2 linked regions of the Ensifer sp. PDNC004 genome follow. The protein of the gene in region 1 interacts with the protein of each later gene in a pairwise test. Links are inferred from orthologs where the notes say so. Each region holds a gene or a part of one and is shown on either strand. Other genes may lie near its edges.

What was found.
Region 2: the proteins of JVX98_RS23140 (region 1) and dsbD interact in binary tests that used the Escherichia coli proteins (3 or more experiments, as listed by UniProt). The link is inferred for Ensifer sp. PDNC004 from one-to-one orthologs.

What each region holds. Positions count from the first base shown.
Region 1 is NZ_CP070353.1:3,071,778-3,086,183, reverse strand. Bases 7,582-10,552 are described here. They hold JVX98_RS23140 (DsbE family thiol:disulfide interchange protein), read right to left. Parts: upstream 9,386-10,552; coding sequence 8,777-9,385; downstream 7,582-8,776. Other genes in these bases: ccmB (heme exporter protein CcmB), read right to left, coding at 10,490-10,552; JVX98_RS23130 (heme ABC transporter permease), read right to left, coding at 9,555-10,325; ccmD (heme exporter protein CcmD), read right to left, coding at 9,382-9,558; JVX98_RS23145 (DUF2585 domain-containing protein), read left to right, coding at 8,034-8,618; JVX98_RS23150 (septation protein A), read left to right, coding at 7,582-8,028. In the rest of the region: ffh (signal recognition particle protein), read right to left, coding at 1-1,376; JVX98_RS23175 (MarR family winged helix-turn-helix transcriptional regulator), read right to left, coding at 1,632-2,114; JVX98_RS23170 (MBL fold metallo-hydrolase), read left to right, coding at 2,193-3,206; dapF (diaminopimelate epimerase), read left to right, coding at 3,299-4,210; tRNA (N(6)-L-threonylcarbamoyladenosine(37)-C(2))-methylthiotransferase MtaB, read left to right, coding at 4,207-5,481; signal recognition particle-docking protein FtsY, read left to right, coding at 5,500-7,287; more of JVX98_RS23150, read left to right, coding at 7,396-7,581; more of ccmB, read right to left, coding at 10,553-11,149; heme ABC exporter ATP-binding protein CcmA, read right to left, coding at 11,213-11,863; aconitate hydratase AcnA, read left to right, coding at 12,134-14,406. UniProt on the Escherichia coli protein: Involved in disulfide bond formation. Catalyzes a late, reductive step in the assembly of periplasmic c-type cytochromes, probably the reduction of disulfide bonds of the apocytochrome c to allow covalent linkage with the heme.
Region 2 is NZ_CP070354.1:416,950-431,260, forward strand. What follows is about bases 7,810-10,685. They hold dsbD (protein-disulfide reductase DsbD), read right to left. Parts: upstream 10,214-10,685; coding sequence 8,405-10,213; downstream 7,810-8,404. Other genes in these bases: JVX98_RS30330 (TlpA disulfide reductase family protein), read right to left, coding at 7,810-8,408; JVX98_RS30340 (DeoR/GlpR family DNA-binding transcription regulator), read right to left, coding at 10,321-10,685. Outside these bases: JVX98_RS30285 (amidohydrolase), read left to right, coding at 1-145; JVX98_RS30290 (ABC transporter substrate-binding protein), read left to right, coding at 201-1,793; JVX98_RS30295 (ABC transporter permease), read left to right, coding at 1,875-2,810; JVX98_RS30300 (ABC transporter permease), read left to right, coding at 2,816-3,637; JVX98_RS30305 (ABC transporter ATP-binding protein), read left to right, coding at 3,634-4,545; JVX98_RS30310 (ATP-binding cassette domain-containing protein), read left to right, coding at 4,542-5,504; JVX98_RS30315 (gamma-glutamyl-gamma-aminobutyrate hydrolase family protein), read left to right, coding at 5,607-6,311; JVX98_RS30320 (hypothetical protein), read left to right, coding at 6,444-6,674; JVX98_RS30325 (DsbA family protein), read right to left, coding at 6,866-7,474; more of JVX98_RS30330, read right to left, coding at 7,584-7,809; more of JVX98_RS30340, read right to left, coding at 10,686-11,076; JVX98_RS30345 (N-acetylglucosamine-6-phosphate deacetylase), read left to right, coding at 11,157-12,371; JVX98_RS30350 (N-acetylglucosamine kinase), read left to right, coding at 12,371-13,270; zinc metallochaperone AztD, read right to left, coding at 13,606-14,311. UniProt on the Escherichia coli protein: Required to facilitate the formation of correct disulfide bonds in some periplasmic proteins and for the assembly of the periplasmic c-type cytochromes.

The sequences.
Region 1 (14,406 bases):
CCACCGCCACCGAGGCCGCCAAGGCCCATCTTGTTGGCAAGGCCGCCCATCATCTGCTTCATCATGCCGCCTTTGCCCTTGCCGCCCATCATCTTCATCATGTCCGCCATCTGGCGGTGCATCTTCAGAAGCTTGTTGATGTCTGCGGCATCGGTGCCGGAACCGGCTGCGATGCGCTTCTTGCGCGAATGCTTGAGCAGGTCCGGGTTGGCGCGCTCGGCCTTGGTCATCGACGAGATGATGGCGAGCTGGCGCTTGAACAGGCTGTCGTCGAGGCCGGCGGCAGCCATCTTGTCCTTCATGCCGGCCATGCCGGGCATCAGGCCCATGATACCGCCCATGCCACCCATCTTCTGCATCTGGCCGAGCTGGTCGGCGAGGTCGTTCAGGTCGAACTTGCCCTTGGCCATCTTGGCGGCCATGGCGGCCGCCTTCTCGGCGTCGATGTTCTCGGCAGCCTTCTCGACGAGCGAGACGATGTCGCCCATGCCGAGAATACGGTCGGCGACGCGGCGGGGATGGAACTCTTCGAGTTCGCCCATCTTTTCGCCGACACCGATGAGCTTGATCGGCTTGCCGGTGACCGCGCGCATCGACAGCGCCGCACCGCCACGGCCATCGCCGTCCATACGGGTGAGCACGAGGCCGGTGATGCCGACGCGTTCGTCGAAGTTGCGGGCGAGGTTGACGGCGTCCTGACCGGTCAGCGCATCGGCGACGAGCAGGATCTCATGCGGATTGGACTTCCGCTTGATCTCCGCCATCTCGATCATCAGCGGCTCGTCGATATGGGTACGGCCGGCGGTGTCGAGGATGACGACGTCATGACCGCCGAGCTTGGCAGCCTGGACGGCGCGCGCGGCGATATCGGTCGGCGACTGGCCGGCGATAACAGGCAGCGTGTCGACGCCGGTCTGTACGCCGAGCTGGCGAAGCTGCTCCTGGGCTGCCGGACGACGCGTGTCGAGCGAAGCCATCAGGACCTTCTTCTTGTCCCTGGTCTTCATCCGGCTGGCGATCTTGCCGGTGGTCGTCGTCTTACCCGAGCCCTGCAGACCGACCATCATGATGACGACGGGCGCCGGCGCATTGAGGTCGATGGTGACGCCCTCGGAGCCAAGCATCTCAACGAGCTGGTCATGGACGATCTTGACGACCATCTGGCCGGGCTTGATCGACTTCAGGATCTCGGCACCGACGGCCTTTTCACGAACCTTTTCGGTGAAGGAGCGCACGACGTCGAGCGCGACGTCGGCTTCGAGCAACGCACGGCGAACCTCGCGGAGCGCAGCGGAAACATCGGCTTCCGACAATGCGCCGCGGCCGGTCAGTCCATTCAATATGGAACCAAGGCGGTCCTGGAGGCTCTCGAACATTCTCACTTCCTTCTGGTTTCCGGTGGCGATCAACTCGCCGGAAACGTGGGTTCCTTCGCGCGGAAAACAAGGCGCAAAGCCAAAAACCACCCGAGGGCGCCACGCGCTGTCGGGTGTTGACCTCCGGGTTCTCTTTATACCTTTACGGGACCCGGTCGGTGGCTTCGAAGACTTGAGCTTGCGAAGGAATTGGCGCGGATAAACAGGAAAGCGCGGCAAAAGTCAAGGACGGCAGGCAAATGAGGCACTTTCGCCTCAGAGCGCCTCGTCCTCATCGGCCTCGTCCAGTTCGCCGGCCAGCTGTTCGAAGGCGGTCGACACCCGCGTCATCACCCGAAGCGCGGCCACCACTTCGGTCTGGTTGATATCGCCGAGCAGGGCATGCAGCAACTCCACCTCGCGGCGATGGATCTCCTCGAACAGGTCGCGCCCGGCGGCGGTCGGCGCGCAAAAATAGGCGCGGCGATGCTCCGGATTCGGCCGTCTTTCCAGCAACGCCTTGTCTGTCAGCCCATTGACGATCCTGAGCACGAACTGCCGCTTCATCGACAGGCGACGCGCCGCCTCCGGCACCGTCAGCGGCGTTTCGTAAAAAAGTTCGAGAACCGCCCGCTCCGCCACTGATATGCCGGCACCATCGAGCATATGTTCTGCCGAGCGCTGCATATTGAGATGGATGGAGCGGACCAGCTTCAGGGTCTTGTAGAGACGTTCTTGCGGGTCGAATCGAACGAGCATGGAAACACGATAGCAATCCAGTTGCTGTCTTCAAGAATTTATTAAACCTTGACCTTTCAACCAAGGCGAACCGCCCGGATGAAGACACGCAATCCATACTACCAAGGTCCCGCCTCGGATCATTTCGACGGCACCCGCTTCTTCAACCCCGACGGCAAGCCGCCCAAAGGCGCCGCCGACCTGCTGCGCTGGCAGTTCGGCGGCGGCAAGGTCCGCTGGCCGGCAAACAATCCGAGCCCGTTTGCGCAGGTGAAACCCGAGGCAAGCGTCGAAGGCGAGCGCATGCGCGTGACGATGGTCGGCCATGCGACGCTGCTCATCCAGGTGCGTGGGTTCAACATCCTCACCGACCCCGTCTGGTCGCGCCGCGCCAGCCCCCTCACCTTCGCCGGCCCACAGCGCCACAATGCGCCTGGCATCGACCTCGACGACCTGCCGCCGATCGACATCGTGCTCGTCACCCACAATCACTACGATCACCTCGACGTCGAGACGCTGGCAGCCCTTCACGAGGAACATGCTCCCCGCATCATCACCCCCCTCGGCAACGACACGATCATCCGCCGCGCCGTTCCCGAGGCCGAAATCGACGTGGTCGACTGGGGCGACCGGCTGGAGTACAGCGATGACATCATCATCCATGCCGAGCCCTGCCACCACTGGTCGGCGCGCGGCTCGCGCGACCGGCGCATGGCGCTCTGGGCCGCCTTCGTGCTGGAGACTCCGGCCGGCAAGATCTACCACGTCGGCGATACGGGCTTTCACGACGGCATCAACTATCGGGCAGCCCGCGAAAAACACGGCGCCTTCCGGCTCGCCAACCTACCCTTCGGGGCCTACGAGCCGCGCTGGTTCATGCAGGACCAGCACCAGAACCCGGAGGAAGCCGTGCGCGGCATGGTCGATTGCGCCGCCGCCCATGTCGCCGGCCACCATTGGGGTACGTTTCGACTGACCGACGAAGGCGTCGAGGAGCCGCGACAGGCGCTGGAGCGGGCGCTCGATGCGGCCGGCATCGCCCGCAGCCGCTTCCGGCCGCTTCGCCCCGGCGAAATCTTCGATGTACCGACCGGCGGCGAGGGAGCCGAATAAAGGCGGCACTGGTATTTTCTGGGCTTTTCAGCCATATACAGGCCGAATGAAGGATGGCCCGCCCGGAGTGGGCCCGTTTGGACAATCGCGACATGACCGACAACGTGCAATTTGCCAGGATGAACGGGCTTGGAAACAAGATCCTCGTCGTTGACATGCGCGGTCGGAAGGATCGGGTGACGCCGGCGGCCGCGATCGCGCTCAATGCCGATCCGGCAACAGCCTTCGACCAGATCATGGCGATCCACGACCCCAAGGCTCAGGGCACCGACGCCTGGATCGATATCGTCAATTGCGACGGCTCCATGGCCCAGGCCTGCGGCAACGGCACACGCTGCGTCGTCCAGGCGCTGGCCGCCGAGACCGGCAAGAAGGCCTTCACCTTCCAGACGATCGCCGGCATCCTGAATGCAACGGAGCATGAAGACGGCACGATCTCGGTCGACATGGGCAAGCCGGTCTTTGCCTGGGACAAGATCCCGCTTGCCGAGGAATTTGCCGATACGAGCCGCATCGAACTGCAGATCGGCCCCATCGACAATCCCGTCCTGCATTCGCCCTCGGCCATGTCGATGGGCAATCCGCACGCCGTCTTCTGGGTCGACAAGGACCCGATGTCCTTCGATCTCGATCGTTTCGGCCCGCTGCTCGAAAACCATCCGATGTTTCCCGAGCGCGCCAACATCACGCTGGCGCAGGTGCTTTCGCCCTCGTCGCTGCGCACCCGCACCTGGGAACGCGGCGCCGGGTTGACGCTTGCCTGCGGTTCGGCGGCTTGCGCGGCTGCGGTCAGCGCCGCGCGCACCGGCCGCACCGGCCGCAAGGTGACGATCGACGTCGCCTCCGCCCCTGCCCCGGCAAAGCTGACCATCGAATGGCGTGAACACGACGATCATGTCGTCATGACGGGACCGGCCGAATGGGAATGGTCCGGCACGCTGAACCCGACGACCGGCACCTGGCAGCGCGACGCGGCCGAAGCCGGCGGAGCCCGGGCGCTTTGAGTGGCGTCGAGGTCATAACCTTCGGTTGCCGTCTCAATACCTACGAATCCGAAGTGATGCGGGCGGAAGCCGAGAAGGCGGGGCTGAACAACGCCATCCTCGTCAACACCTGCGCCGTCACCGGCGAGGCGGTGCGCCAGGCGCGCCAGGCGATCCGCCGCGCCCGTCGCGACAACCCGCATGCCCGCATCATCGTCACCGGCTGCGCCGCGCAGACCGAGAAGGAAACCTTTGCCGAAATGGCCGAGGTCGATGCCGTGCTCGGCAACGAGGAGAAGCTGAAGAGCGCCTCCTATCGTTCGCTGCCGGATTTCGGCGTCTCGGCGGAAGAGAAGCTGCGGGTCAACGACATCATGAGCGTGCGCGCCACAGCACCACAGATGGTCAAGCACATCGACGGCCATGTGCGTGCCTTCATCCAGGTGCAGAACGGCTGCGACCACCGCTGCACCTTCTGCATCATCCCCTATGGTCGCGGCAATTCCCGCTCCGTGCCGATGGGTGCTGTGGTCGACCAGGCGCGCAGACTGGTCGAAACGGGTTATTGCGAGATTGTGCTGACCGGCGTCGACGCGACGAGCTACGGCGCCGACCTACCGGGCACGCCGACGCTCGGGATGCTCGCCAAGACGCTCCTGAAGCAGGTACCGGAAATTCGCCGCCTGCGCCTTTCCTCGATCGACGGTATCGAGGCCGACAAGCACCTCTTCGACCTGATCGCCGACGAAGCACGCTTCATGCCGCACCTGCACCTGTCGCTGCAGCATGGCGACGATTTGATCCTGAAGCGCATGAAGCGTCGCCATTCGAGCGCCGACGCCCGCGCCTTTTCCGATCAGGTCCGCCGCCTGCGCCCGGAGATCAGCCTCGGCGCCGACATGATCGCCGGCTTCCCGACCGAAACCGAGGAGATGTTCGAAAATGCCGCGAGGCTGGCCGGGGACTGCGGGATCGCGCATCTGCACGTCTTCCCCTACAGCCCGCGTCCAGGCACGCCGGCGGCACGCATGCCGCAGCTCGACCGGGGCCTCGTCAAGGATCGTGCCGCTAGGCTTCGCGCCGTCGGCGCGATGCTCTACGCCCACCACCTCGACGGCATGGTCGGCAGCGAGCAGACGATCCTGGTCGAGAACAACGGGCTTGCCCACACACAAAACTTCACGCTCGTCGACGCGGTTGGCCTGACGCCCCGTGCGCTTGTCCCGGTCTCAATCACCGGCCACAATGGCAAGCATCTGACGATGCAGGTAAAACAAATGGCTGCGGCCTGATTTATGCGGAATTCCTGAATGGCAATGGGTTTCATCAAGAGGATCTTCACCTTCGGCAAGGGCGCGGTGGAGGAAACGAAGCCGCCGGAAGGTGTGCCGGAGGAGACCATCGTCTCTGCGCCCGAAGCGGAACAGCCGTCTCCGCCGTCCACGGAAAGTCCCGAAGCGGCCGCCCCCGTCGTTCAGGCAGAGGTCGAAGAGAGCTCGGAAGCTGCTTTCGAACCGCCCGTCGAGATCGAGACCTTGCCACTCTCCGACAGCGATCCTGTGCTGGAAGCCGAGATCGAGACCGCCGGCGGCCCGGCTTCGGATGATGCCGAGGAACTGGCGCGTGACGATGCCGCCCCGGTCGAGGCTGAGGTAACACCAGCCGAGACCGAGACCGAGATACCCCGCTCTGTTTCTTCGGGACATCTCCCCCACAAGAAGGGAGAGCCGACGGAGGCCGAGGCTGCGGCAGAAGAAGCGGTAGCAGCTACCGAGACTGCGGAACCAGTTGCCAGCGAAAGCCCGGCAACCGAGGAAGACACGCTCGCAGCCGCTCACGCGGAGACCATCGAAAACACCGCGGACACGTTGCCAGCCGACGCCAACGATGTCGAAGTGGAAGCAACGACCGAAACGCTCGCTTCCGAGCTCGAGAGCGAGCCCAGCGCAATCTCCCCCCCTGTCGAGGAGATGCCCGACAGGGCAGAGGGGGATGAAGCCGCAGCCGCAGCGCTCCGCGAGAGCGTCGAGACCGCGGAGACCGACACGGCAGGAGCGGCCGAAACCCCATCGACCGAGACAACCGAGGCCGAGCCCACTGCCGCCTCCGCTCTCCCCAAAGGCTTCTCGGCCAGCGAGCGCAAGCCCAAGGAAGAACCCGTCGCCGCGCCGAAGGAAAAGCTCAGCTGGTACCAGCGCCTGCGCCGCGGCCTTGCGCGCACCTCGTCGCAACTGACCGGCCAGATCGCCAGCCTGTTCACCAAGCGCAAGCTCGACGAAGCGACGTTGCAGGACCTCGAAGACCTGCTGATCCAGGCCGACCTCGGCGTCGAAACCGCGATGCGCATCACCGACACGCTCGCCTCGGAACGCTACGGCAAGGATGTCTCGGGCGAGGACGTTTCGCGCATCATGGCCGGCGAGATCACCAAGGTGCTTTCGCCCGTCGCCAAGCCGCTGGAACTCGATCTCAGCCACAAGCCGCACGTCATCCTTGTGGTCGGCGTCAACGGCACCGGCAAGACCACGACGATCGGCAAGCTCGCCGCCAAGCTTTCCGGCGCGGGCCTGAAGGTCATGCTCGCCGCCGGCGACACCTTCCGGGCCGCCGCGATCGAGCAGCTGAAGATCTGGGCCGAGCGCACCAACTCCGAAATCGTTTCCTCCAAACTCGGCGCCGACGCCGCTGGCCTCGCCTATGAAGCCTTCCAGCAGGCGCGCGAGAAGAAGTCCGACGTGCTGATCATCGACACGGCCGGCCGCCTGCAGAACAAGGCGGAGCTGATGGCCGAACTCGAAAAGATCGTGCGCGTGCTCGGCAAGCTCGATCCGGATGCGCCGCACACCGTGCTGCAGACGCTCGACGCCACCACCGGCCAGAACGCGCTGCAGCAGGTCGAGATCTTCCGCAACGTCGCCGGCGTCAGTGGACTGATCATGACCAAGCTGGACGGCACGGCGCGCGGCGGCATCCTCGTGGCCATCTCTGCCAAGCACAAGCTGCCGGTCTATTTCATCGGTGTCGGCGAAGGCATCGACGATCTCGAACCCTTCGAAGCCAAGGATTTTGCCGAGGCGATCGCCGGCGTTGCCGCCTGACGGGGCGATCGGGCCCGCGCGTAGTTGCGCCGGCCCGTTGCCTTGATATGGTTTTGCCGCAAAGCTGGTGTTATGAGCAGCAGGTACATGCAGAAACAGGACCCCCAGATGTCGTCGATCGAGGCTTCCAAGCCGCAGAAGGAAGTCAGCCCCTTGCTCAAGATGGTGCTGGAGCTTGGGCCGCTGATGGTCTTCTTCTTTGCCAACTCGCGCGGCGAATGGCTGGCCGGGCATTTTCCGGCGCTTGCCGAGCTCGGCGGTCCGATCTTCATCGCCACCGGCCTCTTCATGGCCGCGACCGCGATCGCGCTTGCCGTCTCCTGGGTGCTGACCCGCACCCTGCCGATGATGCCGCTGATTTCGGGCATCGTCGTCTTCGTCTTCGGCGCGCTGACGCTCTGGCTGCAGAACGACACCTTCATCAAGATGAAGCCGACGATCGTCAACACGCTGTTCGGCGCGATCCTGCTCGGCGGCCTGCTGTTCGGCAAGTCGCTGCTCGGCTACGTCTTCCACTCCGCCTTCAAGCTCGACGAGGCCGGCTGGCGCAAGCTGACGCTGCGCTGGGGCGTGTTCTTCCTGTTCCTGGCTGTGCTCAACGAAGTGGTCTGGCGCTCGTTCTCGACCGATTTCTGGGTCGCCTTCAAGGTCTGGGGCACGATGCCGATCACCATTCTGTTCACGCTCGCCCAGATGCCGCTGATCATGAAGCACTCGCTTGACCAGGAGAACGCCGAGTGAGCACGATGCTCGAGGAGAATGACAGCCGCAATCGGCACGCACTCCTCTGGCTCGCCGCCTGTCTTGCTGTTCTCGTCATCCAGATCATCACCCAGCATCTGATGGGTCGTCTCTGGATCTGCGAATGCGGCTACGTCAAACTGTTCGAGCCGGTCGCCAAATCCAGCGGCAACTCTCAGCACATCGCCGACTGGTACACGCCGTCGCACATCATCCACGGCTTCCTGTTCTACGGCCTCGGCCATCTGCTCCTGCGCGGCAGGCCGCTGACGGCAAAACTCTTCCTTGGGACCGTGATCGAATCCGCCTGGGAGATCGCCGAAAACACGCCGATGGTGATCAACCGCTACCGCTCGGCAACGATCTCGCTCGACTATTTCGGCGACAGCATCCTGAATTCGACGATGGATACGCTGGCCATGGCGGCCGGCTTCCTGTTTGCCGCCCGCATGCCGGTCTGGCTGACCGTGACGGTCGCCATCGTCTTCGAGCTCTTCACCGGCTGGCTGATCCGAGACAACCTCACGCTCAACGTGCTGATGCTCGTCTGGCCGTTGGATGCGGTCCGGGATTGGCAGGCAGGGATCTAGCCGAGTTCGCCCGGCGGCGTTGCGGCCCACATCCGCGCGGATGATTTGCCTCTCATTCCGCGCCCCGACCTTTTGCTTACAAGCGGGGAGAAGATGCCGGCAGGCGGATGAGGAACAATACCCTCACCGTCCGAATCAAGAGCCAATGCCGGGAGCGGTTACGAACCCGCAGTCGCCTTCTCGATCGCCGGCAGCAGACCGGTTTTCACGCTGTTTTCGTCGAACGGGCCGACGCGCTTGTAGAGGATCGTGCCGTCAGCGCCGACGAGATAGGACTCCGGAATACCGTAGACGCCCCAGTCGATCGCCGCCTTGCCGCGCGGATCGACGCCGATGGCTGAGAAGGGATTGCCGAGCTCACCGAGGAACCTGAGCGCGTTTTCGTTCTGGTCCTTGTAGTTGATGCCGACGACGGTCAGCCGCGGATCCTTCGACAGTTCCAGGATAAAGGGGTGCTCCTGCCGGCACGGCACACACCAGGAGGCCCAGACGTTGACGAGCGTCAGCTTGCCCTTGATCGCCTGATCGGTCAAAGCCGGCATCGGCTGGCCGTCACGGGTCGCGCCTTCGAGCACCGGCATGTCGAGCTTCGGGGCCTTGGTGCCGATCAGCGCCGAGGGGATTTCGCTCACGTCCTTGCCGGAGTTGAGCTGGCTCCAGAAGATCGCTGCAAGCCCGGCGAAGATGATCAGCGGCAACGCCGCCAGCACGAAGCGCATCGGCCCGGGCTTGCGCTCCTCTCCGCGCGGAGCGGGGATGTTTCTCATGGCGTTTCTCCCGGGCCCTGACCGGCCGAGCGTCGGCGAATGCCGGAAGCCTCGAGTTCAGCCAGTTCGCGACGGCGGGCGCGACCGTCGAGGACGACCCAGGCGATCAGCCCGAGCACCGTCAGCGTCGCAATCCCGTAGCTCGTAAAGACGTAGGCGGCGTGGCTCATCATTTCGTGCGGGCTCCCCGGCCGGCCGCACGCGCGGCAAGCCGCCTCAGCGCGATCACGCGCCGGCGCAGGATCTCGTTGCGCATGGCGGCGATGTGCAGCGTGAAGAACAGCAGCGTAAATGCGATCGCCATCACGATCAGCGGTCGCAGGAACTCCGGATCGATCGTCGGCCCGTCGAGCCGCATGACGCTCGCCGGCTGGTGCAGCGTGTTCCACCATTCGACCGAGAACTTGATGATCGGGATGTTGACGAAGCCGACCAGGACCAGAATGGCCGAAACCTTGGAGGACCGGGCGGGATCGTCGATCGCGCGGTTGAGCGCCATCAACCCGAGATACATGAGAAACAGCACGAAGACCGAGGTCAGCCGCGCGTCCCAGACCCACCAGGTGCCCCACATCGGCTTGCCCCAGAGCGAGCCGGTGACGAGCGCCAGGAAGGTGAAACAGGCACCGATCGGCGCTGCTGCGCGCGAGGAGACGTCGGCAAGCGGATGGCGCCAGACGAGCGTACCGAGGGCGGCGAGCGCCATCACCGAATAACACATCATCGACAGCCAGGCGGCCGGCACGTGCACATACATGATGCGCACCGTCTCGCCCTGCTGGTAGTCGCCTTCCGTCGTGAAGGAAAGCCAGAGGCCGGCAACGAAGAACAGCGCCGTCAGCCCGGCGAGCCAGGGCAGCAGACGGTCGGCCAGCGCCAGGAACCGCGTCGGGTTGGCGAGATCGCTGAATTTGCGGATGGCCAGGCTGTTTTCGCTCATGTTGGCTCTTTAACGCTTAAGGCGCCCGGCTGCAATTGATCCGCGTCAATCGCCCGATCACGATCGAGTTGGAGCGCGGACCATAAATGTGTTCGATCTGAACAGTTTAGCGCCAAATCCATGGGAACGCCGCAAACACTTTCGCCCGTTCTGGCGCGATTGCGTCAATCGGACGCGTGCCGAAGGGCGGCAGCGGCGGCGACCGGGCCGATGACGGCGAAGAACAGGGTGATCGCCGCAAGGATCATCAATGGCGGCAGGAACGGGGCCGGATCCTCGATCGCCGCATAGACGGCGCTGACACCGAAGATCAGCACCGGGATCGCCAGCGGCAGCACCAGGATCGATACCAGCAGCCCCCCACGCGGCAGCGACACGGCAACGGCAGCACCCACTGCACCGATGAAGGTGATCGCCGGCGTGCCGATCAGAAGCGTCAGCATGGTGGCGCCGATGGCGATCTCGCTCATGTTCATGAAGAGCCCGAGCAACGGCGAGGCGATCACCAGCGGCAGGCCGGTCGCCGCCCAATGGGCCGCGCATTTGACGAAGACGGTGGCAAGCAGCGGCGTTTCCTGCATCAGCATCAGGTCGAGCGAGCCGTCGTCGCGCTCGGCCTGGAACAGCCGGTCGAGTCCGAGCAGCGAGGCGAGCAGCGCCCCAATCCAGAGAATGGCGGGTCCGATGCGCGAAAGCAGGTTCAGGTCCGGACCGACGCCGAAGGGAATGACCGCCACCACCGTCATGAAAAAGAGCACGCCGATCATCGCCCCGCCGCCGGCGCGGATCGACAGCTTGAGATCGCGGAAGAAGAGCGCGATCATAGCGGCAGTGTCCGGCTGGGCACGGGCGCGTTTTCCGGCAATGGGCGTCCAGGCATCGCGTCCCTATGCATCATGCCAGTGGTCTCCCGCCAGATGCTCGAACCCCGTCATGTGCAGTTCCTTCGTGCGGTCGAGCCCGAGCGGCTGGTGGGTCGCCGCAATGACGATGCCGCCCTTGCCAAGATGCGCCTTCACCAGGTCGGCAAACAGCCGGTCGGCGCCGGCGTCAAGGGCTGCTGTCGGCTCGTCGAGGATCCAGATCGGCCGATAGGCAATGAGCAGCTTCGCCATCGCCATGCGCCGCTGCTGTCCGGCCGAGAGATAGCCGAAGGGCAGATGAGCGATATCCGGCAAGCCGACCGCTTCGACGGCCTCGGTGAGCGTCGCGCCCTTCCCTCCTGGTGAATCACCCATGAAGTCCCGCCAGAAGGAGAGATTTTCCGCGACGGTCAGTTCGCGCTTCATCGCGTTGCGGTGTCCGAGATAGTGGCTGATCTCGGATGGATGGGCTATTTCCGGGGGGGCATTCTCAAGTTTCAGATGCCCGCTTTCGGGCCTCAACAACCCCGCCAGAACCCGCAGCAAAGTCGACTTTCCCGACCCGTTCGGGCCTGTCACGACAAGGGCTTCGAAGGCGCCGAGAACAAAGGAAATATCGTTAAAAATCAGATCCTCACCGCGCTTCGCGCTCAACCCTTCAGCCATGAGGCGCATGAACTATCAGCTTCCCTTCACTCTCTTTGTCGCAGGGCAAAAAAAGTCCCCTTTCGACCTTCGTTGCTCTGGCACGTTTTGGAGAAATTATCTATAAGGCGGCCAACACGCCAGCGGTCGGCGTGAATTTCATCCTAGCGCCGAACATGGAATGATTTTCCACGTACGGACAGCGGAAATGGCCGCACCCGCATCCCAATTCGCGCTTCACAGGCGCTCGGGCGTTCGTACGTCAGTTTTTGGCGATCAGACGGAACGGGGTATTATCCAGTGTCCAAGTCCCTAGATAGCTTCAATTGTCGCTCCACGCTCACCGTCAACGGTGTGGACTACGTCTATTACAGCCTGCCCAAGGCTGAGGCGAACGGTCTCGCCGGCGTATCCAAGCTTCCCTACTCGATGAAGGTTCTGCTCGAGAACCTGCTGCGCAACGAAGATGGCCGCTCCGTCACCAAGAAGGACATCGAGAACATTGCCGCCTGGCTCAACGACAAGGGCACGGCTGAAAACGAGATCGCCTACCGTCCGGCCCGCGTGCTGATGCAGGACTTCACCGGCGTTCCGGCCGTCGTCGACCTCGCCGCGATGCGCGACGCCATGGTCTCGCTCGGCGGCGACCCGGAGAAGATCAACCCGCTCGTTCCCGTCGACCTCGTCATCGACCACTCGGTCATCGTCGACGAATTCGGCACGCCGAACGCCTTTGCCCGCAACGTCGAACTCGAATACGAGCGCAACGGCGAGCGCTACCGCTTCCTGAAGTGGGGCCAGCAGGCATTCAAGAACTTCCGCGTCGTGCCTCCGGGCACCGGCATCTGTCACCAGGTCAATCTGGAGTATCTGGGCCAGACCGTCTGGACCCGTGAAGAAGATGGCGAGATCACCGCCTACCCGGATACCTGCGTCGGCACCGACAGCCACACCACCATGATCAACGGTCTCGGCGTTCTCGGCTGGGGCGTCGGCGGTATCGAGGCGGAAGCCGCGATGCTCGGCCAGCCGGTCTCCATGCTTCTGCCCGAGGTCATCGGCTTCAAGCTGACCGGCAAGCTCAAGGAAGGCGTTACCGCGACCGACCTCGTGCTCATGGTCGTCCAGATGCTGCGCAAGAAGGGCGTTGTCTCGAAGTTCGTCGAATTCTTCGGCCCGGGCCTCGACAACATGACGCTCGCCGACCGCGCCACCATCGGCAACATGGGCCCGGAATACGGCGCGACCTGCGGCTTCTTCCCGGTCGACAGCGAAACCATCAACTACCTCACCATGTCCGGCCGCGAAGAGAGCCGCATCGCTCTCGTCGAAGCCTATTCCAAGGCGCAGGGCATGTGGCGCGACGGTGACGGTTCCGAGCTCGTCTTCACCGACACGCTCGAACTCGACCTCGGCGACGTCGTTCCGGCCATGGCTGGTCCTAAGCGTCCGGAAGGCCGCATCCCGCTCGAAAACATCGCCTCGGGCTTCGCCACCGCACTTGAAGGCGACTACAAGAAGCCGGGCCAGCTTTCGAACCGCTACGCCGTCGAAGGCACCGATTTCGATCTCGGCCATGGCGACGTTGCCATCGCTGCGATCACGTCGTGCACCAACACCTCCAACCCGTCGGTCCTGATCGCTGCCGGCCTTCTCGCCCGCAACGCGGTCGCCAAGGGCCTGAAGTCCAAGCCGTGGGTCAAAACCTCGCTCGCACCGGGATCGCAGGTCGTCGGCGAATACCTCGCCAAGTCTGGCCTGCAGAAGGACCTCGACGCGCTCGGCTTCAACCTCGTCGGCTTCGGCTGCACGACCTGCATCGGCAACTCCGGCCCGCTGCCGGCGCCGATCTCGAAGACGATCAACGACAAGGGCCTGATCGCCGCCGGCGTTCTCTCGGGCAACCGTAACTTCGAAGGCCGTATCTCGCCGGACGTCCAGGCGAACTACCTCGCCTCGCCGCCGCTCGTCGTCGCCTACGCGCTTGCAGGTTCCGTCCAGAAGGACCTGACCAGCGAGCCGCTCGGCGAAGACAAGGACGGCAAGCCGGTCTTCCTCAAGGACATCTGGCCGACCTCCAAGGAAATCCAGGAGTTCATCTTCAAGTACGTCACCCGCGAACTCTACGCGACCAAGTACGCCGACGTGTTCAAGGGCGACGAAAACTGGCAGGCCGTTCAGGTTCCTCCGGGCCAGACCTACGCCTGGGACGATGGTTCGACCTACGTCCAGAACCCGCCCTACTTCGTCGGCATGGGCAAGTCCGGTTCGGGCATCTCCGACATCAAGGGCGCCCGCGTGCTTGGTCTCTTCGGCGACAAGATCACCACCGACCACATTTCGCCGGCCGGTTCGATCAAGGCTGCCTCGCCGGCTGGTGCCTACCTCATCGGTCATGGCGTCGGCGTTGCCGACTTCAACCAGTACGGTACGCGTCGTGGCAACCATGAGGTGATGATGCGCGGCACGTTTGCCAACATCCGCATCCGCAACCACATGCTCGGCCCGAACGGCAAGGAAGGTGGCTACACCATCCACTATCCGTCGAAGGAAGAGATGTCGATCTACGACGC
Region 2 (14,311 bases), on another replicon or contig:
GAAGGGCAAACTGGTGCCGGGCCAATGGGCCGACATTGCCGTCTTCGACAACGACCTGCTGGAAGCACCGGCGGACACCATCCTCTCAGGCACACGCTGCCTGATGACCCTGCTTGCAGGCCGCGTCGTGCATGACGCGCGCTGACGGCCTGCCGGACTGACCAACACAAAGCCGAAAACGGCACGAGAGGGAAAACAGCATGCTGAAAAGATTGACATTGGCCGCAATGCTCGGCCTCGGGGTGGCAACCGGAGCGCTGGCTGCGGGTGAACGCCACGGCGGAACGCTCGTCTTTACCGCACCCTATGGCTCGAGCTTCGCTACGCTTGATGTTCAGGCAAGCCCGAACACGCAGGAAGAATTTATCACCCAGGCGATCCACCGCGCCCTCTACAGCTGGGATTCGATCCAGAACAAGCCGGTGCTGGAACTCGCAAGCTCGGAAGAGGTGTCCGAGGACGGTACGGTGCACACCTATCGCCTGCGCGACAATGCCGTCTTCCACAACGGCAAGCCGCTGACGGCCGACGATATCATCTACAGCTACAAGCGCATCGCCAACCCGAAGAACGCCTTCCCGGGCGCCAGCTATATTGCCGTCATCAAGGGTGCGGATGAGTTCATCGCCGGCAAGGCCGAGGAGATTTCCGGTCTCAAGAAGATCGACGACCACACGCTGGAGATCACCTATACCGGACCGATCAACCCCGGCTTCCCGCTGATGCAGAACACGACGGTGATCTATCCGTCGAATGTCGAGGATGAATCGAGCTTCGCCAAGACCCCCGTCGGCCTCGGTGCCTTCGTCTTCAAGGAACACGTGCCGGGTTCGCAGGTCGTCGTCGAAAAGTTCGACAAGTACTACGAGGAGGGCAAGCCCTATCTCGACCGCATCAACATCGTGCTGATGGCCGAGGACGCCGCGCGCGACGTCGCATTCCGCAACAAGGAAATCGATGTCTCCATCCTCGGGCCTACCCAGTACCAGGCCTATCAGGGTGAGGACGCGCTCAAGGACCACTTGCTCGAAGTCGCCGAGGTCTATACGCGCAACATCGGCTTCAACCCGGCCTTCGAACCCTTCAAGGACAAGCGGGTCCGCCAGGCGATCAACCATGCGATCAACGCACCACTGATCATCGAACGGCTCGTCAAGAACAAGGCCTACCCGGCTTCCGGCTGGCTGCCGCTGTCTTCGCCGGCCTTCGACAAGGACAAGGCGCCCTACGCCTTCGATCCTGAGAAGGCCAAGGCTCTCCTTGCAGAAGCAGGCTATGCCGATGGCTTCGAATTCGAAGTGACGGCGAGCCCGAACGAAAGCTGGGGCGTGCCGATCGTCGAAGCCATCCTGCCGATGCTGAAGAAGGTCGGCATCACCGTGAAGCCGAAACCGGTCGAAAGCTCGGCGCTTGGCGATGCCGTGACGTCGAACAACTTTCAGGCCTTCATCTGGTCGAACCTGTCCGGTCCCGACCCGCTCAATGCGCTGCGTTGCTTCTATTCCAAGACGGCGCAGTCGGCCTGCAACTACGCGAGCTATTCGAGCCCGGATTTCGACAAGCTCTATGAGGCGGCCCAGCAGGAACGCGACCCGGCCAAGCAGGGCGATCTGCTTCGCCAGGCCAACAACATCGTGCAGGACGATGCGCCGGTCTGGTTCTTCAACTACAACAAGGCCGTCATGGCCTACCAGCCCTGGATCCACGGCCTTGTCCCGAACGCGACGGAACTGGCGGTTCAGCCCTATGACGAGATCTGGATCGACGACACGGCTCCGGACGCACGCAAATAGCCCTTGAGAGGTTCGGGGCGGCTTCGGCCGCCCCACACATCAGTTGTCCCACCCAGTCGGGTGGCCAAAATGGAACCGCTCATGCTTCGTTTTACCCTGCGCCGCATTCTGCAGGTCGTCCCGACGATCGTCGTGGTGGCGCTGCTGATCTTCGTTATCTTCTCCGTCGTCCCCGGTACCTTCGCGGCCAGCCTCTTTGCTGACGGCAAGCGCGCCGCCGATCCGCAAATGATCGCTCGCCTCAACGAGGAGTTCGGTCTGAACAAGCCGCTGATGGAGCGCTTCGTGACCTATGTCACGGATCTCGCCCAGTTCGATCTCGGCACCAGTTTCCGCACGCGCCAGCCGGTCATCGACCTCATCGGTGACCGCATGGGCGCCTCGCTTCAGCTGGCCGTTGCCGCCATGGTCTTTGCCATCGTCGTCGGCGTGCCGCTCGGCTTTCTTGCCGCACTCCGGCCCGGTTCGATTCTCGATACCGTGACGATGATCGGCGCGGTTTCGGGCCTCTCCATGCCGCAATTCTGGCTCGGCCTTTTGATGATGTACCTCTTCGCGCTGCAACTGAACTGGCTGCCCAGTTTCGGCTATGGCGACGGCTCTTTGCAAAACCTCATCCTGCCGGCCGTGACCCTCGGCGTTACACCGCTGGCGCTGCTTGCGCGTACCACGCGGGCCGGCGTGCTCGACGTGTTGAACGCCGATTTCATCCGCACCGCCCATTCCAAAGGCATGAGCGAGGCGAAGGTCGTGCGCTGGCATGTGGCCCGCAATGCGCTGGTGCTGATCGTCACCACGGTCGGCCTGCAGTTCGGCTCGCTGATCGGCCAGGCGGTCGTCATCGAAAAGCTGTTCGCCTGGCCCGGCATCGGTTCGCTCCTGGTCGACAGTGTGGCGATCCGCGACATTCCCGTGGTGCAGGGCACGATCCTCGTCATCGTGCTGTGGTTCCTGATCATCAATACCGCCGTCGATCTGGTCTATGCCGCGATCGATCCGCGCATCAAGCAGGAGTGACGCCCATGCGCCTCGGCTTCAACTTCTGGCTCGGTGCGACGCTGACGGCGCTGGTTATCTTCGCCGGTCTCCTTGCCCATTGGATCGCACCCTTCGACCCGGTGCTCGATGCGGACCTGATGAATTCCGAACTGCCACCGGACGCCACCTTCTGGTTCGGCACGGACGCGCAGGGACGCGATGTCTATACCCGCATTCTCTACGGCGCGCAGATCTCGCTGACCGTCGGCATCGTGTCGCAGGTGATCAACTCGATCATCGGCGTCACGCTCGGTATGACCGCAGGCTATTGGGGCGGCTGGTGGGACGACCTGGTCAACGGCCTGACCAACGTCATGCTCGCGATCCCCTCGCTGATCTTCGCGCTTGCCGTGATGGCGGTGCTCGGCCCCGGGCTGCCGTCGCTTTTGATCGCGCTCGGCCTCACCAACTGGAGCTGGACCTGCCGCATCGCCCGGTCTTCGACGCTGTCGCTGAAATCGCAGGGCTACGTGCAGGCGGCCCAGACGCTGGGCTATGGCGACCTGCGCATCATGTTCACGCAAATCCTGCCGAACATGATGGGGCCGATCCTCGTCATGGCGACGCTCGGCATGGGCTCGGCGGTGCTGTCAGAAGCTGCACTCTCGTTCCTCGGGCTCGGCATCCAGCCGCCGTTCCCGAGCTGGGGCTCGATGTTGACCGATGCCCGCCAACTCATCCAGCTCGCCCCCTGGGCGGCGCTCTTTCCCGGCCTTGCCATCTTTCTTTCGGTGCTCGGCTTCAACCTTCTCGGCGACGGACTGCGCGACAGCCTCGATCCGCATATGAGGACGCGCAAGCCATGACCGCGCCGCTTCTCGACATCAAGGACCTCCAGCTTGGCGTTTCGCTCGGCCGTTCCAGCCACCATCCACTGCTCAAGGGCGTCTCCTTCCAGATCATGCCCGGCGAAGCCTATGGCCTCGTCGGCGAATCCGGTTCCGGAAAATCGGTCACATCGCTTGCCGTCATGGGCCTTTTGAAACGGCCGCTCGCCGTCACCGGCGGCGAGATACTGTTCAAGGGACAGAACCTTTTGGCGCTGCCGAAGCGTGAGATGCGGCGGCTGCGCGGCAACCGTATCGCCATGATCTTTCAGGAGCCGATGACGGCGCTGAACCCGCTTTCGACGGTCGGACGACAGATCGCCGAGATGTTCGTGCTGCATCAGGGAAAAAGCTGGGCGGAAGCCGAAAAGCTCGCCGTCGAGGCGCTCGGGAACGTGCGCGTGCCCAATCCTGATCGGCGTGCCAGGAACTACCCGCACCAGATGTCCGGCGGACTGCGCCAGCGGGTGATGATCGCGATGGCGCTTGCCTGCAGTCCGGACCTGTTGATCGCCGACGAGCCGACGACGGCCCTCGACGTGACCGTGCAGGCCGAGGTGCTGCGGCTGATCAAGGAACTCTGTGCGGCACGCGGCACGGCCGTTCTCTTCATCAGCCACGACCTCGGCGTCATCGCCAGCATCTGCCAGCGCGTCGGGGTGATGTATTCGGGTTGCCTCGTCGAGGAGAACGAGACGCGGGCGCTCTTTGAAAGCCCGAAGCACGAATACACCCGCGGCCTGCTCGGCGCTCTGCCGCGCCTTGGCAGCCGCAGCGAGCATGGGCGGCAGCGGCTCGTCGATATCGACAGCATCATCGCCGACCGCTCGAAGCTGACGGAAAGCCGCTTCATCACGCCCCGTGAACTGGAGGGGAGCCAGCCATGACCGCTCCGCTGTTAGAGGTGGACGATCTCCACGTCCGTTTCCCGATTTCCGGCGGCGGCCTGCTCGGCAAAGGACGACGTACGCTCCACGCCGTCAACGGCATCAGCTTCGAGCTCGCCAAGGGCGAATGCCTGTCGATCGTCGGCGAGTCCGGTTGCGGCAAGTCGACGACGGCGCTCTCCATCCTCGGCCTGCAGGAACCGACCGAGGGCGTGATCCGCTATCGTGGTCAGCCGCTGGCGGGGCCCGGCGCGCCGCACCGGATGGACCGGGCGAAGGCGGTGCAGATGGTGTTCCAGGACCCCTATGCCTCGCTCAACCCGCGCCAGTCCGTGCGCACTTCGCTCGCTGCACCGCTGCGCCTGCACGGTGTTACCGCCGCCTCGGAAATCGAGGGCCGCATCGAGGCGATGCTGAAGAATGTCGGCCTGACGCCCGAACAGGCCGGGCGCTATCCGCACGAGTTCTCCGGCGGCCAGCGTCAGCGCATCGGCATTGCCCGCGCGCTGATCCTCGAGCCTGAAATCGTCGTGCTCGATGAACCGGTCTCTGCCCTCGATGTGTCGATCCGTGCGCAGATCATCAATCTCCTGCTCGACCTTCAGGAAAAGCTCGGCCTGTCCTATCTGATGATCAGCCACGATCTGAGCGTGGTGGAGCATATGAGCGACCGGGTGTTGGTGATGTATTTCGGCGAAGTCGTGGAAGAGGGCGGCTGGCGCGAGATTTTCGAAGCACCCACTCATCCCTACACGCGCCGGCTGATTGCCGCCATTCCCGATCCGGATGCGGCGTTGAAGCCGGCGGCGGGGCAGGCGAGCGACGTCGCCGTGCCGCACCTTTCCGGCCGCAGCTTCGTTTCCGATGGCAGCACCGCGCCGGATGTCTTTACTGCCCCCGTGCGGTCCGAGCTGATCGAGATCGGCAGAAACCATCGGGTTCGGATGGCTTTGGCCTAACCGATGGAATGTGTTGAGCGAAGCCTTGTTCCGCCTTGCGGCAAAGATGGGCTAGGTTGCTCGACATCCGAGCGTGGAATCTTTGAAATCTAGGATGAGCCAATGAAACGCATGCCGAAGATCGCCGTGATCATGGATGAAAACACCAGTGCGGGTGGCGGACGCTATGACGTATCGAGAAACTACTTCTCCGCTCTTCGCCGCGCCGGCGCCTTTGCCTTCGGCATTCCCTATATCCCTGACATCGTCGACCAGGTCGTCGAGGAGTTTGATGGGTTCCTAAGCGTCGGCGGCCGCATCAACTTCCCGAAAAGCTGGTATGTCGAAGGAGACCAATCCCAATATCCGCCCTCGGATCGACTGGCCGTCGACATGGCATTGATGGAAAGCTTCCTTGCGCGCGACAAGCCGGTGCTGGGCATCTGCAACGGCATGCAGATGCTCGGCTGCCTCAACGGTTGCCGGATGGTTTCCGATGTCCATTCGTCGTGGCCCGGCGCGCTCAATCACGACCAGGCCAATTTCTCGCATGACGTCAGCATCGTCGCCGGCACCAGAATGGCCGACATCCTCGCCGTCGAAACATTCGCCGTGAACACGTTTCATCGCGAAGCGATCGTCGAGGTCTCCGATGCCGTGACCGTGACTGCCCGAGCCCCCGATGGAGTGGTCGAAGCGATCGAGGTCGCCTCGCAGACCTTTGCCATGGGGCTGCAATGGCACCCTGAAATGCTGGATGCGGACAGCCATCCGGGCGCTCGCGTTTTCGACGCCTTCGTCGAGGCGTCAAACCGGCACCTTCGATAACCTGCTCCACGGCCTTGTTGCGCTCTTCCGGAAGCACATTTTGCCGTCTCGCGATTGACGTTGGCGGCGCCAGCAAATAGGGCCAAGCCGAGAGGCGTGCCGAACGCCGGCAGACAGCAACAGGAGTGTAGAGTGAGCGAACCGACCGTAGCAGAGGCAACAGATCGCATTTACGCATCGCTGCAGGCAGACAATGCCGACATCGATCTTCATATCGCGACGCTCAAGGCAGCATTGACGCGGGCTGGTTTGAAAGAGGCCGTCTTCGATCCGACCAGGCTCGTGCAAAACAACCGTTCCGGACGGAAGCTGATGCAGGCATACTTTCGGCAGCGCGGCGTAACGGTGAAATTCTCCGCTTAAGGATGTCTTCCACACAGATAGGCCGCGGCAAGGCGGCCTATGAGGTGGCATTCCTGGTCCATGTGGAGCGGTCGGCGAACTACCCCGGCCGAACCTCTCGGCGCGCGACCCTTTCAATCGGTCATCTCGCGCGCAAACGGCCTCTGGCCGCATTTTGTAGCCGCGTCCGGTAAGCGCGCCACGTTCGCGCTTCAGCCCCGCGCTTTGGCGATGGCGTCCTTCAGTCCTTTTTCATCCAGAACGCCGGGAATGATCGCCGAGCCGATGACGAAGGATGGCGTGCCAGCGAAATTGAAGGCGAGTGCCTGGCTGTAGTTGCGGTCGAGCAGTCCGGAAATCTTGGCATTATGCGTGTTCACGGCTGCGGTCAGCTCTTTCATCGAAAGACCTGCGCCGATCAGCGCCTTCTCGATGTCGTCCTGCGACAGCCTCGCCTTGGTCTTCATCAGTGCTTCCATCGCCGGCTGGTACTTGCCGATTTGGGCGGCTCCAAGCACCGCTTGCGCGGCAAAGACAGAGGCCTCGCCCAAGATCGGCCAGTCCTTCAGCACGAGCCGCACGTTTCCGTCGGCCTTGACCACCTTTTCGACCGTCGGATGCACTTTCTTGCAGTAGGGGCACTGATAGTCGAAGAATTCGACGATCGTGACATCGCCCTTCGGATTGCCGAGGACAGGCGCGTCCTTGTCGAAAAACACTTCCTCCTTGCTCAATTCCTGGGCGAAGGATGGTCGGCTTCCGACAAGCACGGCGGCAGCGGTCGCGGCCGTGGCGGTCAGAACGGTTCTGCGGGTGAGCATTAGATTTCTCCTTGTGCGAATGGGGTGACGCCGAAAGCGACGACGCGTGTGGCGATGGCAAGGACCATGCCGCGCAGGCAAACGGGGGAAGTCGGAAAGGCTGAAGCAATCATTCTGTCTGCTTCCTGTGCTCAGATGAAAAGGCGGCGAGCCGCTCGGCGATTGCCTCGCGCGAGATTTCGCCGAGGTGGGTCGCGGCGAGCGTACCGTCCGGATTGATGAAAAGTGTGGCGGGAAGGCCGATCGCGCCGTAGTGCCGGGATAGGTCCGAGAAAGGATCGAGAAGGATGGTTTCCAGGTCGACGCCGGTTTGGCGCAGATAGGATTCTATCGCAGCGCGGCTTTCGCCCTGGTTCGCGAAGAGGAAGTCGACCTCGGGATTGCCTTCGGCCATCCCAGCCATCATCGGCATTTCCCGCCGGCAGGGCGGACACCAGCTTGCCCAGAGATTGAGAACCGCAGGCCGGCCCTTGCGCTCGGCGATGGCAAGGGCTTCCTCCCGTGCGAGCACGGCATAGGACGTTTCCGGGGCACGGGGTGCCGTGCGGCTATCGGTGAGGGTTGTAACGACGACCCAGACGAAGAGGCCGGCAGCGAGGGGCAAGATCGCCCAGGGTGCGGCTTTTGGTGCTCTTCGCCAGAGGATCACCACGGCGAGGAGAACGCCGAGGAGGCCGCCTGTCGGGGAAAAACCGCCCTGCCAGATGGCGAGAACGCGCAACGGCTCTTTCAGGAAGCTCTCGGCATGGGCGAGCACATGCCCCGCCCGCGCGCCGACAACGCCCAAAAGTGTGGCCGCTGTCGTAAAGCTGCCAAGCCGGTTGTCGACGCGCGCAGCAAGGAGAGCGCCGATCAGCATGAACACGACCAGGCCGACGATCACCGAAAAGCGATCGGCAGAGAAGGCGAAGGGGCCTATCGCGACGGCGTTCATTGCGCACCACTCTTGGCGATCCGTGCCGCCTCCGCAAGCGAGGCGGACGTGATTTCGCCGACGAGGCGCGTACCGGGCGCCTCGTCCTTGCTGGGGTCGAAGAAGATCATGGTCGGCGGGCCGACGACGGCAAGTGAGCGCATCAGCGCGCCGTTCTCCGCATCGAGGGTGGTGACGTCGAGGCTTGCCAGCCGGACCCCGCTGAGGCCGGCAACGACATCAGGCGCCGTCAGCACGGATCGTTCGATCGTGCGGCAGGTGACGCACCAGTCCGCGGTGACATAAACGAGGGTCGGTTGCCTGTCGGCTGCTGCGGTGTCGAGAAGGCTGGAGAGTGCACCGGCCGAGCCGACCTTGGTAAAGTCCGACTTCTGGATGGTGGCTGTCTGCCCACCGCTCGCTGTCCCCTTGAGCGGACCGAGGGGGGTAAGCGGATCGCTGGCTCCAAGGCCGAAGCCCACCAGCAGGAGACTGCCCCAAATGAGCGAGACGACAGCGGTCAAGCGCGCCAGCACGCCATAGCCGCGCGTCGGGCGCAGCCCGTCGAAAGCGCCCGCGTAGATGCCGAAAGCAAGGGCCAGCACGGCCCAGGGCAGGAGGAGGAAGCGCTCCGGCACCAGTGGCGTCGCAAGCCAGATCGCCGTTCCCAGAAAGGCAAAGCCGAAGACGTGCCGGACACGTTCCATCCACGCGCCGGCGCGCGGCAGCGTCTTGCCGCCGATCGTCGCCATGATGATCAGCGGAATGCCCTTGCCAAGTCCAAGCGCGAAAAGGGCGAGTGCGCCGACCGCAATGTCACCGGTCCGGGCAATGTAGAGGAGAGCGCCGGCAAGCGGCGCGGTTACGCAAGGGCCGATGAGGAGGGCGGAGGAAAGACCGAGCAGGGCGGCAGCACCGACCGAGCCGCCCTTCTGCCGGCCGCCGCTTAGGCGGTTGCCGATCGCTGCCGGCAGCTTGACCTCGAAGAGCCCGAAGCTGGAGAGCGCCAGGAGCACGAACAGTGCGGCGACCACGCCGATTGCGACGGGTGATTGCAGCATGATCTGCAGGTTCTGCCCCGACCATGCGGCCGCGATGCCAAGGAGACCGAAGGCGGATGCCAGAGCCAGCACATAGGCGGATGCGAGCACGAAACCGCGTCCTGCCGTCAGCCCCTCTCCCTCGCGCGTGAGCATGGCCGCGACGATCGGATACATCGGGAAGACGCAGGGCGTGGAGGCGAGCAGCAGTCCGAAGCCGAGGAAGCCGGCAAGAAGCAGCGCAAGCCCGCCCCCGGTCATCAGTCGGTCGACCGCCGTCTCGCCGCCGTCAGCTTCGATGGAAAACCCTGTATCCGGCGCTTCCACGGGGCGTGCGTCCTTGGCAGGTGCAAAGGCAAAGCCACCCACCGGCTTGCTGATGGTCATCGCGGCGGTATCGATTGTGCGCGTTGTCGGCGGATAGCACAGCCCGCCATCCTGGCAGCCCTGATAGGCGAGGCGGACGGTCTGAGGCGCATTGGCGATCCAGGCGGAAACCTTCTGGTAGTAGACCTCGGTCGTGCCAAAGCCCGGGTCGTCCTTGACCGTGCCCGGTTCGGTCTGCAGGGCGATCGGTTGCTTGCTCTCATCTTCTGCTGCCAGGAAGTCCCTGTAGAGATAGTAACCGTCGGCGATCGTCCATGTGATCGCCAGCCGGCCGTCGTCCTGCCAGGCGATTGCGGGCACGAAGGCCTGATCCATCGGCAGGGGCGCTTCGAGCGCCCGGGCCGGCAGGATCGCCGCAATCAAAACCCAAACCAGTGCCAGCAGACTTACTTTCCGCATCGTTCTTGCGTCCTCGTCTTCATTCGAGTGCGGAGCGATCAAGCCGCTACCTTAAGGCAGCCTTAAAATGACGGATCGGGCAAAAGGATGGGAAAGGGCCGCGCAAACTAATCCGTTAAGACCTTGGCGCTGACTTTCTCCAGCGTCGGGTTGTCGCGGACACTGCGGTCGGTCACCAGAACATCGACCGCCGAGAGCGGGGCAAATTTGTAGGCGCCGACGGTTCCGATCTTGTCAGGTGTCGCGATCGCGACCACCTCGGCAGACACCTGCAGCATCGCGGCTTTGACCGCCGCTTCGTCATAGCCGGCGGTGGTTAGGCCGTACTCCTCATGGAGACCATGAACGCCGATAAAGCAGATATCCGCGCTCAGGGCGTGGATTTGCTCGAGGACACGCGCGCCCAAGGTCATCTGGCTCCGCTTGTCGAAGACCCCGCCGAGAAGGATGACTTCAAGGTTTCGGTGTTCGGCTGTCGCCGTCGCAATGGTTGGGCTGTTGGTGATGACTGTTGCCCTCAAGTCCAGTGGCAGATGCTTGGCAAGCTCGAGATTGGTGGTTCCGCCATCGATCATGATGATCTGATCGGGCAGAACGATCTCGACGGCGACGCGTGCAAGCTTCGTCTTTACGTCCCTGGCAATCTTGTATCGCCCCTGGAATGGTTGTTCACCGGGCGTCACCGGGAGGGCAGCGCCGTGAACGCGCTTGATCAGGCCGGCGGCTGCGAGTTCCCGAAAATCGCGCCGTGCCGTGTCCTCCGACAGCGAGAAGCGCTCTGCCAGGTCGGCGGTGGAAAGTCGGCCCTTTGACTGCAGTTCAGCAAGAATGAATTTACGGCGCTCGTCCGGGGTCGATTCCAATTTCCTACTCCATCCAGATTGCACGATTGTGCGTATTCGTGCATATACAGGAATCACAAGATCTCAACAAGGATTATGTGATGAGCGTTTTGGCTATCAAAGGAAATGTCGTCCTCCCGAACAGGATTCTGGAAAACGCAGTGGTCGAATGTCGCGGTGACCGCATTGCGAGCGTTGCGGCCGACGGGGGAATTGGCGAGACCGCGACCGTACTCGACATGTCCGATCACTTTATTTGCCCTGGTTTTGTCGATATCCACATCCATGGGGCCGCGGGCGCAGACTACATGGATGGCACGGCTGAAGCGGTAAGGGCGGTCAATCGCGCCCATGCGCGACATGGCACCACCTCGGTGTTCCCGACAACGACCACCGGATCGTTCGAGCAACTCGATGCGATGATCAAAGCGTGCGAAAACGTGCATTCGAATTGGTTGCCCTCGGATGGTGCCCGGATCGCCGGCGTGCACTTCTACGGTCCCTATTTCGCCGAGGACAAGGTTGGGGTCCATTCTAAGGAAGGCCGCCGGGATCCCGTTCGGGAAGAGTACGAATACTTCCTGACCAAGGAGATCGTCCGGATCGCGACATGCGCATCCGAGCTGCCAGGCGCGCTCGAGTTTTTCGAGTTCGCGCGTCAGCAAGGCTGCTTCATCACCTGCGGCCACTCGAATGCGGCATGGGGCGAGTTGGAGGCGGCGTTCGCGCGCGGCATGCGGCATGTCGATCATTTTTGGTGCGCAATGAGCTCCGTGTCGTCGTTGCGGCAGCGCTTTGGCACGCCGATGCAGGCGGGCATGGAACAATACGTTCTCATGAACGACGAGATGAGCACCGAGGTGATCGCTGATGGCATCCATCTCTCCGACGATCTCTTGCGTTTCGCCTTCGAGATGATCGGCCCGCAAAGGACCTGCCTGGTTACGGACGCAAACCGCGCCATGGATGCGCCTCCCGGCAAGTACAGGTTCGGCTCGGAAGATGACGGCACCTGGGTGTTCAGCGACGGCAATTCGGTCAGAGGCGCCGATGGAAGCCTTGCAAGTTCCATGCACGGGATGGACCGGATGGTTCGAACGATGGCGCATGCCGTCGGACGCGACCTGCCTTCGGTCATTCGGATGGCTTCGCTGACGCCGGCGGAACTGGTTGGCGCTGCCGGCGACATCGGAAGCATCGAGGCGGGCAAGTTGGCGGACTTCGTGGTGCTCGACCGTGATCTCAACGTGAAGTCGGTGATTATCGGGGGGGTCGTTGCCGTCGCCGATGGTGCAAGCCTCGGGCAACAGATCTGATGCGGGCGCCCGAAGTCGCTCTCGGCATCGATGTCGGCGGCACCAAGACGCGCTGGATGATCGCTCACGACGGAGTTCTTCGGGCCGATCATCAGGTTCCGACGGTTGCCTGGAGGCACGCCAGCTATTCCGACGAGGATTGCCTTCGCCTGAAGCGCCTCGTGGAGGCGACCTTCGACGGGGTTACGCCGTCGAGGGTTGTCATGGGGGCGAACGGCTGCAACGACGAACAGGCACTCCGCCGTTGCGAGACCGCGCTTCGTGATGTGACGGGGTGGAACATCCGTGTCGTGAACGACGCAGAGCTGCTTGCGGCTGCAGGTCATGGGCGAGGCATTTCGCTCATTGCCGGAACGGGGTCCATTGCTGTCGCGAGAGACCGCGCCGGCACGCTGATATCGGCCGGTGGCTGGGGATGGCTCATTGGCGATGACGGCGGCGGGGCCGGTTTGGTTCGGCGCGCCCTTCAGGAGGCGCTCGCCGCCGAGGATATTGGAATGCCGGATCGCCAGCTTTCGCAGGCGCTGATGGAGAGCCTGGCGATCCCAAGACTTCTGCACGCGAACGAGCGGCTGGCGGAGGCGCCGTCTGCGGCTTCCCTGGCATGTCACGTACCTGCGATCTTCGAGGTTGCAGCACGTGGCTCCAGGATCGCCGGGCGCGTTCTGGAGGACGGGGCGTCCAGTCTTGCAGATCTGGTCGGCAGGCTTCACCGACGCGGCGCACCCGGCCCGGTTTTTGCCGGAGGCGGCCTATTGGAAAGCCAGGCCCGGTTCTTCAGCCATGTGAGCCGCCTTATCCGGGAGCGATACGGCCTCATCGTGTTTCTCGTGCGTGAGCCACCTGTGGTTGGCGCGCTGAAGCTGGCGGGCGAGAGGGGGGGCGCCAGGCACCCGTGAATGCTCGCCGAGCATTGGTCTCGCTTGTTAAGCTGCTGGGAGAGCGGGTGGGGAGATTGCTGTTCGGCGGCACTGCGGTCGGGTGTGGCGATCGACCACGCCGAACAGTTGCCCTTGATCGGCTGGCGTCTCTAAGAAATCGACATTTGTTCGAAGTCTGTCTTGTGCCGGACGAGCACTTTCTGGGCGGCCGGCCGGCGCTTTTCGGTCGGGCAGTTAGAGAGTGTGCCGGCCCTTCGAGAGCAAAGGCCGAGCGATCGGGGGCATTCAGTCGGCTCACCTGCTGATGAGCACCGGCCCTTCGGCCGGCGCCCAGACTTTATTGCCTGTGTTTCCTAGTGGGTTGCACCCGATCCGCCGGCTGCGACGATCGCGAAGGGTTGTCCTTCGACTGCGATCGTGCGGGTTTCCTTCAGGGTATCCGTGTCGATCAGGCGCACCAGGCTTTGGCGCGGATCGGTGATGGCGAGGTGGTTGCCGGCGACGGCCAGGCGGGGCCTTGCGTCGCGCCAGTGACCGTCTTTGCTGTAAGGTTCCGTGACGGTCTCCGATCTGGTGATCACGCCATCCACGACGTCGAGCAGGTGAAGCTTGCCGTCCTCCGTCAGGATGTAGGCGTTGCGTGACTTTGCCGGATCGAGGATGAAGTCGACCCGCCGCAGCGGCAGTTCGACGAGGCGGTAGGGTTCCTTCGCGTCGGCGTCGATCAGCACCACCTTGTCCTCTCCGTAGTTCCCAAGGAAGAACTGCATTGAGGTGCCGCCGAGCAGGGTCGAGACCTTGCCTTCCGGCAGCTTGTCGCCATAGGCGAGCATCTCGAGCTTGGGGCCGTCGAGCCCGCCCGGACGCGCGACCAGGACACCCTCTGCGCAACCGAAGGCGACCAGACGTGCGGACGTTGCTTCCCCGTGGAGCCCCGTGCAGGTTGCGACATCGCCGACCTGCTTGCCTTCCTTGTCGAGGACGCGCAGACCCAGGCGAGGAGGAAGCTCGCCTTCCTTGACCGGGGCTTCGAGGTTCGGGACCGAAACGAGAAGATGG